Linked DNA regions of Phenylobacterium montanum. The protein of the gene in region 1 interacts with the protein of each later gene in a pairwise test. Links are inferred from orthologs where the notes say so. Each region holds a gene or a part of one and is shown in the gene's direction. Other genes may lie near its edges.

Region 1 (3,796 bases):
ATCCCAGCATCGGGTGCTGATCTCCTATACCCGATGGGGAGACAGCCCCTCGGCCCTGACCGAGGACGAACGCGGCGCGATCATGCGCTATGACCGCGCCCAGGCCACCGGCTTCGACCGCGCCCAGGACGCGGCGCTCGACTGGGCCCGGCGCCAGAGCTTCAGCGTCGAGAACGTCTATATCGAGATCGACCCCGAAGTCTGATCAGCCCAATCTCAAGCTTGGCTGAACCGCCGACGCGCCTAAGCTGTCGCCTGAGAGCAGCCATGGGGGAAGACGGATGTCGTTGTCGCGCAGGGGGCTGCTCGCTGGCGCCGTAGCGGCTTCGCTGGCGGGACCGCGAGCTTTCGCCGCGCCCACGGACCCCATCGTCGTCAATGCGCTGGGCAATCTCTGGGACCCCAATCTGTCGCTCGGCGAAAAGAACCCGATCCGGCCGGGCGGCGAGGTGCTCGAGGTCGACGACCGCGCCATCGCCGACGCCAGGGCGGCGCGGCTAAGCGCCATCAACATCACGGTCGGCTATGTCGCGGGGCCGGGCGACCCGCATCAGGAGACGCTCAAATCGCTGGACCGATGGGACGGGCTCGTCGCCGGCAATGCCCGTGACCTGACGGTGGTGAACCGGGCGGCCGACATCGCGGGCGCCAAGGCGGCAGGCAAGATTGGCCTTATCTATGGCTTTCAGAATTCGGTCCAGGTCGGCGAGCAACTGCAGCACCTGGACGAATATGTCCGCCGCGGCGTGCGGGTGTTCCAGCTGACCTATAACGACAGGAACATGATGGGCGGCGGGTCGGTGGCGCCGGAGGATACGCCGCTGACGCCGCTGGGCCGCCAACTTGTCGAGCGCCTGAACAGCGCGCGGGTGATGGTCGATCTCTCGCACAGCGGCCGCCAGACCTGCCTCGACGCCATCGCCGCGTCCAAGGCGCCGATCTCGATCAACCATACCGGCTGCAGGGCCCTGACCGACCTGCCGCGCAACAAGACCGACGAGGAGTTGAGGCTGGCGGCGGAGAAGGGCGGCTTCGTCGGGATCTATTTCATGCCCTTCCTCACCCCCGACGGGCGTCCCCACGCCAGCGCCGCCGCCGACCACATCGTCCATGCGCTGGGGGTCTGCGGCGAGGACCACATGGGCCTGGGCACCGACGGCTCGGCCACCGGCGTCGATGATCTGGTCCGCTACCAGTCAGCCCTCGCCAAAGAGATCGCCGAACGGCGGGCGGCGGGTGTCTCCGCCAAGGGCGAGGGCCCGGACACCTATCCGTTCGTGGTCGATCTGCGCGGCCCCGGCCAGTACGCGACCATCGTCGACCTGCTGTCGCGGCGCGGGGTCAAGGCGGCGGTGATCGACAAGGTGCTGGGCCGCAACTTCATCGATTACGCCGCGCGGGTTTGGGGCTAGCGGCGCCGCAAATCGTCCGCCGCAAACCCTTGCTCCAGAGGCCCGCCGCTGATAAACGACGCGGCTCCGGCGAAAGCCGATCGCGCCGGCGGGCCTCTCCGCCTTCCGGCGCGTTTGGTTTTGGCCTGAAGGAGTGTAGCTCAGCTGGTAGAGCATCGGTCTCCAAAACCGAGGGCCGGGGGTTCGAGTCCCTCCACTCCTGCCATTCAATTTTCGTTTGGGCCGCCCATGGGGTCGGCCTGCAGAGTCTAGAGAGTCGAAGCCGTCTATGGCCAGAACACCAGGCGCCAGACCGCAAGCCCCCAAGGCCCGGCCCGCAAGGCCGCAGGCCCAGCCGGCTGTCGTCTCGGCCGGGTCCGCCGTTTCCAAGGCCGCCGAGGCTTCGGCTCCGAAAAAGCCGTTCAACCCGGCCCTGTTCGCGCGCGAAGTCCGCGCCGAGGCCCGCAAGATCACCTGGACCACCCGCAACGAGACCTGGATCACCTCGGTGATGGTCTTCATCATGGTGGTGATCAGCGCCGTCTACTTCCTCCTCATCGACGGGGCTCTGGGCGCGATCATGCAGGCGCTGCTCGGCTGGGCGGCCAAGGGATAAGATCATGAGCGCACAAGCCGCCGAAATCGCGACCTCCAACCCGCGCCACAAGTGGTACATCGTCCACGCCTACTCGAACTTCGAGAAGAAGGTGGCCGAGTCCATCCGCGAGCAGGCCAAGAACCAGGGCCTGGAGGGGAACTTCTCCGAGATCCTGGTGCCGACCGAGGACGTGGTCGAGATCCGCCGCGGCCGCAAGGTCAACGCCGAGCGGAAGTTCTTCCCCGGCTATGTGCTGGTGAAGATGGACCTCACCGACGAGGCCTATCACCTGATCAAGAACACCCCGAAGGTCACCGGCTTTCTGGGTTCGGGCTCCAAGCCGATCCCGGTCTCCGAAAAGGAGGTCGCGCGGATCATCGGCGCCATCGAGGAAGGCGTCGAGCGGCCCAAGCCCACCATCAGCTTCGAAATCGGCGAGACCGTGCGCGTCATCGACGGGCCGTTCGCCAGCTTCAACGGCTCCGTGGAGCAGGTTGACGAAGAACGCGCTCGCCTGCGCGTGACCGTGTCCATCTTCGGACGCGCCACGCCGGTCGAGCTCGAGTACGGCCAGGTGGAAAAGACCGCCTGACCAAACCCAAATCCGTGGGAGGGGGCGGCCACCGTAACCCCGCACCACGGCTCACCAGAGGGACGGATCGTCCGCCCCTCGAAGAGAGGACAAGATGGCAAAGAAGATACTCGGCTACATCAAGCTGCAGGTGAAGGCTGGCTCCGCCACGCCGTCACCGCCCATCGGCCCGGCTCTCGGCCAGCGCGGCGTCAACATCATGGGCTTCTGCAAGGAGTTCAACGCCCGCACCGAGAACATGCCCAAGGGCACGCCCCTGCCGACGGTGATCACCGTCTATCAGGACAAGAGCTTCACCTTCATCACCAAGACCCCGCCGGCGACCCACTTCATCAAGGAAGTCACCGGGCTGAAGTCGGGCGCCAAGACGACCGGCCGCGAGACCGTGGGCCAGATCACCCGCAGCCAGCTGCGCGAGATCGCCGAGAAGAAGATGAAGGACCTGAACGCCAACGACATCGAGGCCGCGGCCCGCATCATCGAAGGCTCCGCCAAGTCCATGGGCCTGAAGGTGGTGGAGAACTAACCCATGACCAAGATCGCAAAGCGCGTCCAAGCCTTCACCGGCGACCGCAACGCCACCCTGGCCCTGCCGGCCGCCATCAGCCAGGTCAAGGCCAACGCCAAGGCCAAGTTCGACGAGACCGTCGAGATGTCGGTCAATCTGGGCGTCGACCCGCGCCACGCCGACCAGCAGGTCCGCGGCGTCGTCAACCTGCCGTCGGGCACCGGCCGCGACGTGCGCGTCGCCGTCATCGCCAAGGACGCCAAGGCCGCTGAAGCCACCGCCGCCGGGGCCGACATTGTCGGCGCCGAGGACCTGGTGGAACGCATCCAGGGCGGCTTCATGGACTTCGACCGGGTGATCGCCACCCCGGACATGATGGCCCTGGTCGGGCGCCTGGGTAAGATCCTCGGCCCTCGCGGCCTGATGCCCAACCCGCGCGTCGGCACCGTGACCCCGAACGTGGGTCAAGCGGTGAAGGACGCCAAGGGCGGCGCCATCGAGTTCCGCGTCGAGAAGGCGGGCATCGTCCACGCCGGCATCGGCAAGGCCTCGTTCACCGACGACGCCCTGCTGGCCAACGCCCGCGCCCTCGTCGACGCCCTGAACAAGGCCAAGCCCTCGGGCGCCAAGGGCCTCTACATCAAGAAGATCTCGCTCAGCTCCACCATGGGCCCGGGCGTGAAGGTCGATACGGGTTCGGTGAACGC
Region 2 (2,919 bases), 1.5 Mb from region 1 along the record:
TCGTGCGTTGAGAGGCGAGCCGTTCGAGTTGATCCGGGGCCTGCACATCCTGGCGGTGATCGCCTGGATGGCCGGCATGCTCTATCTGCCGCGGCTCTATGTTTATCACTGCAAGGCCACGCCGGGCTCGGAGATGGACGAAACCTTCAAGATCATGGAGCTGAAGCTGCTCCGCATGATCATCAATCCGGCCATGATCATGGCGGTGATATTCGGTGGAACCTTGGCCTGGCTTGACGCCGGCCTGATGGGTCCCCACTTCTGGCTCAGCCCGTGGGCGCTGACCAAGATCGCGGCGCTGGTTGTGCTGTTCAGCTGGCACGGCTTTCTAGCCCGGGCGCGGCGCGATTTCGCCAATGGCCGCAACCAGCGCTCCGAGCGCTTCTGGCGCATGACCAACGAGATTCCGTTCGTCCTGGCCATCATCATCGTGCTGTCGGTGACCACCAAGTTCGGCGGAATCCACAGCTGAGGCGGCGCCCCCTCGGCTCACGCTCTGCTTGACCTGACCTTCGGCATGTGGTTCCGCTTGGGGCGAGGCAAGGTTCCAAACCGCGCCGCCCTTCTCCTGTCGGACCCGCGTCCTTCCGTGACGCCGCAAGGTCCGAACCTCCCCATCGGCGCCGGATATTCAACATCTCCGGCGCGACAGACCAACCGTTGGGCCCTTCTCCGGGGTCCGCATGATCGCGTGAGCGATCCAGGAACTGAGTACTATCCATGCAAGACGAAACTATCGACACCCTGATCGATCCCGAAGCCGCCGACATTCTGGGCGAAGGCCCGGACGGTGGCGAAAACGGGGCCGAGGACGGGCCCTCCGCCGCCAGCCAGGCCATCGCCGCCATGGGGCTGACGCGCATGTCGCTACAGCAGCTGAAGGAGAAGTCCTCCGCCGATCTGGTGGCCTTCGCCGAAGCGCTGGAGATCGAGAACGCCAACTCAATGCTCAAGCAGGACATGATGTTCGCCATCCTCAAGGCCCTGGCCGAGGAAGGCGTCGAGGTCAGCGGCAGCGGCACTCTGGAAGTCGTGCAGGACGGCTTCGGCTTCCTGCGCAGCCCGGAAGCCAACTATCTGGCCGGCCCGGACGACATCTATGTCTCCCCCTCGCAGATCCGCAAATTCGGCCTGCGCACTGGTGATACGGTCGACGGCGGCATCCGCTCGCCGCGCGAAGGCGAGCGCTATTTCGCCCTGGTCAAGGTCGACCAGGTCAATTTCGAGAGCCCGGAGAACGTCCGCCACAAGGTCGCCTTCGACAACCTGACCCCGCTCTATCCCGAAGAGCGGCTGACCATGGAGATCGAGGATCCGACCCTGAAGGACCGCTCGGGCCGGATCATCGATATCGTCTCCCCGCTCGGCAAGGGCCAGCGCTGCCTGATCGTGGCGCCGCCGCGGGTGGGCAAGACGGTGATGCTGCAGAACATCGCCAAGTCGATCGCCGCCAACCACCCGGAAGCCTATCTGATCGTGCTGCTGATCGACGAGCGGCCGGAAGAAGTCACCGACATGCAGCGCACGGTGAAGGGCGAGGTGATCTCCTCGACCTTCGACGAGCCGGCCACCCGCCACGTGCAGGTCGCTGAGATGGTGATCGAAAAGGCCAAGCGCCTGGTCGAGCACAAGCGCGATGTGATCATTCTCCTCGATTCGGTCACTCGCCTCGGCCGCGCCTACAACACCGTGGTCCCCTCTTCCGGCAAGGTGCTGACCGGCGGCGTCGACGCCAATGCTCTGCAGCGGCCCAAGCGCTTCTTCGGCGCGGCGCGCAACGTGGAGGAAGGCGGCTCGCTGACCATCATCGCCACCGCCCTGATCGAGACCGGCTCGCGGATGGACGAAGTAATCTTCGAAGAGTTCAAGGGCACCGGTAACTCGGAAATCATCCTCGACCGCAAGGTCGCCGACAAGCGTATCTTCCCGGCCATCGACATCCTGAAGTCGGGCACCCGCAAGGAAGAACTGATTACGCCGAAGGATATTCTGCAGAAGACCTACGTTCTGCGCCGTATCCTCAACCCGATGGGGCCGCAGGACGCCATCGAATTCCTGATCGACAAGCTGCGGCAAAGCAAGAACAACGCCGACTTCTTCCAGTCGATGAATACCTGACTGCCTTACCCCTTGCGGGGGAAGGAGGGGCCCCCGCCCGCGCAGCGGGTGGGAGGATGAGGGGTCGCGCTGACCTCTCCATCCATTCTGCGCCGCGGCGTTGCTCTATCGGATGCGCTGGTGAGACCCCTCATCCTCCCACGGCTTCGCCGCGGGCCCCCCCCTTCTCCCGCAAGGGGAGAAGGATTTTCTACGGCAGCAGCAAACTCGCGCCCGACGTCTCCCGGCTCTCCAGCGCTTCGTGCGCCCGCCGGGCATCCTTCAGCGAGAAGGTCTGGCCGATCTCGACCTTGACCTGGCCCGAGGCTACGACCTCGAACACTGCCGCCGCGCTGGCGTCGAGCTCTGGGGTCGTGGCGACATAGTCGAACAAGGTCGGGCGGGTCAGGAACAGGGAGCCGCCGCGGGCCAGCCGGGCAGGCTCGATCGCGGGGGCGGGGCCTGAGGCGTTGCCGAAGCTTACCAGCATGCCGCGCCGGCCCAGGCTGGCCAGGCTGGCTTCAAAGGTCGCGGCCCCCACCCCGTCATAGACCACGGGCACGCCCTTGCCGCCCGTGATCTCGCGCACCCGGGCGGCGACGTCTTCCTCGCGGTAAAGGATCACGTGCTGGCAGCCGTGCGCCTTGGCCAATTCCGCCTTGGCCGCGGAACCGACCGTGCCGATCACATGGGCCCCCAGGGTGGCAGCCCACTGGGTCATCAGCGTGCCGACCCCGCCGGCAGCGGCGTGGACAACGATGGTCTCGCCCGAGAGCACCGTGTGGCAGCGGCGGATCAGGAACTCGACCGTCATGCCCTTGA

Evidence for each region.
Region 2: the proteins of nusG (region 1) and rho interact in binary tests that used the Escherichia coli proteins (3 or more experiments, as listed by UniProt). The link is inferred for Phenylobacterium montanum from one-to-one orthologs.

The regions. Positions count from the first base shown.
Region 1 is NZ_CP073078.1:5,132,082-5,135,877, forward strand. What follows is about bases 1,013-3,796. They hold nusG (transcription termination/antitermination protein NusG), read left to right. Parts: upstream 1,013-2,011; coding sequence 2,012-2,581; downstream 2,582-3,796. Other genes in these bases: KCG34_RS23460 (dipeptidase), read left to right, coding at 1,013-1,412; secE (preprotein translocase subunit SecE), read left to right, coding at 1,681-2,007; rplK (50S ribosomal protein L11), read left to right, coding at 2,676-3,107; rplA (50S ribosomal protein L1), read left to right, coding at 3,111-3,796. Outside these bases: KCG34_RS23455 (hypothetical protein), read left to right, coding at 1-205; more of KCG34_RS23460, read left to right, coding at 282-1,012. UniProt on the Escherichia coli protein: Part of the processive rRNA transcription and antitermination complex (rrnTAC). The complex forms an RNA-chaperone ring around the RNA exit tunnel of RNA polymerase (RNAP).
Region 2 is NZ_CP073078.1:3,639,840-3,642,758, reverse strand. It holds rho (transcription termination factor Rho), read left to right. Parts: upstream 1-720; coding sequence 721-2,118; downstream 2,119-2,919. Other genes in the region: KCG34_RS16385 (quinone oxidoreductase family protein), read right to left, coding at 2,309-2,919; KCG34_RS16395 (CopD family protein), read left to right, coding at 68-472; hemH (ferrochelatase), read left to right, coding at 1-11. UniProt on the Escherichia coli protein: Facilitates transcription termination by a mechanism that involves Rho binding to the nascent RNA, activation of Rho's RNA-dependent ATPase activity, and release of the mRNA from the DNA template.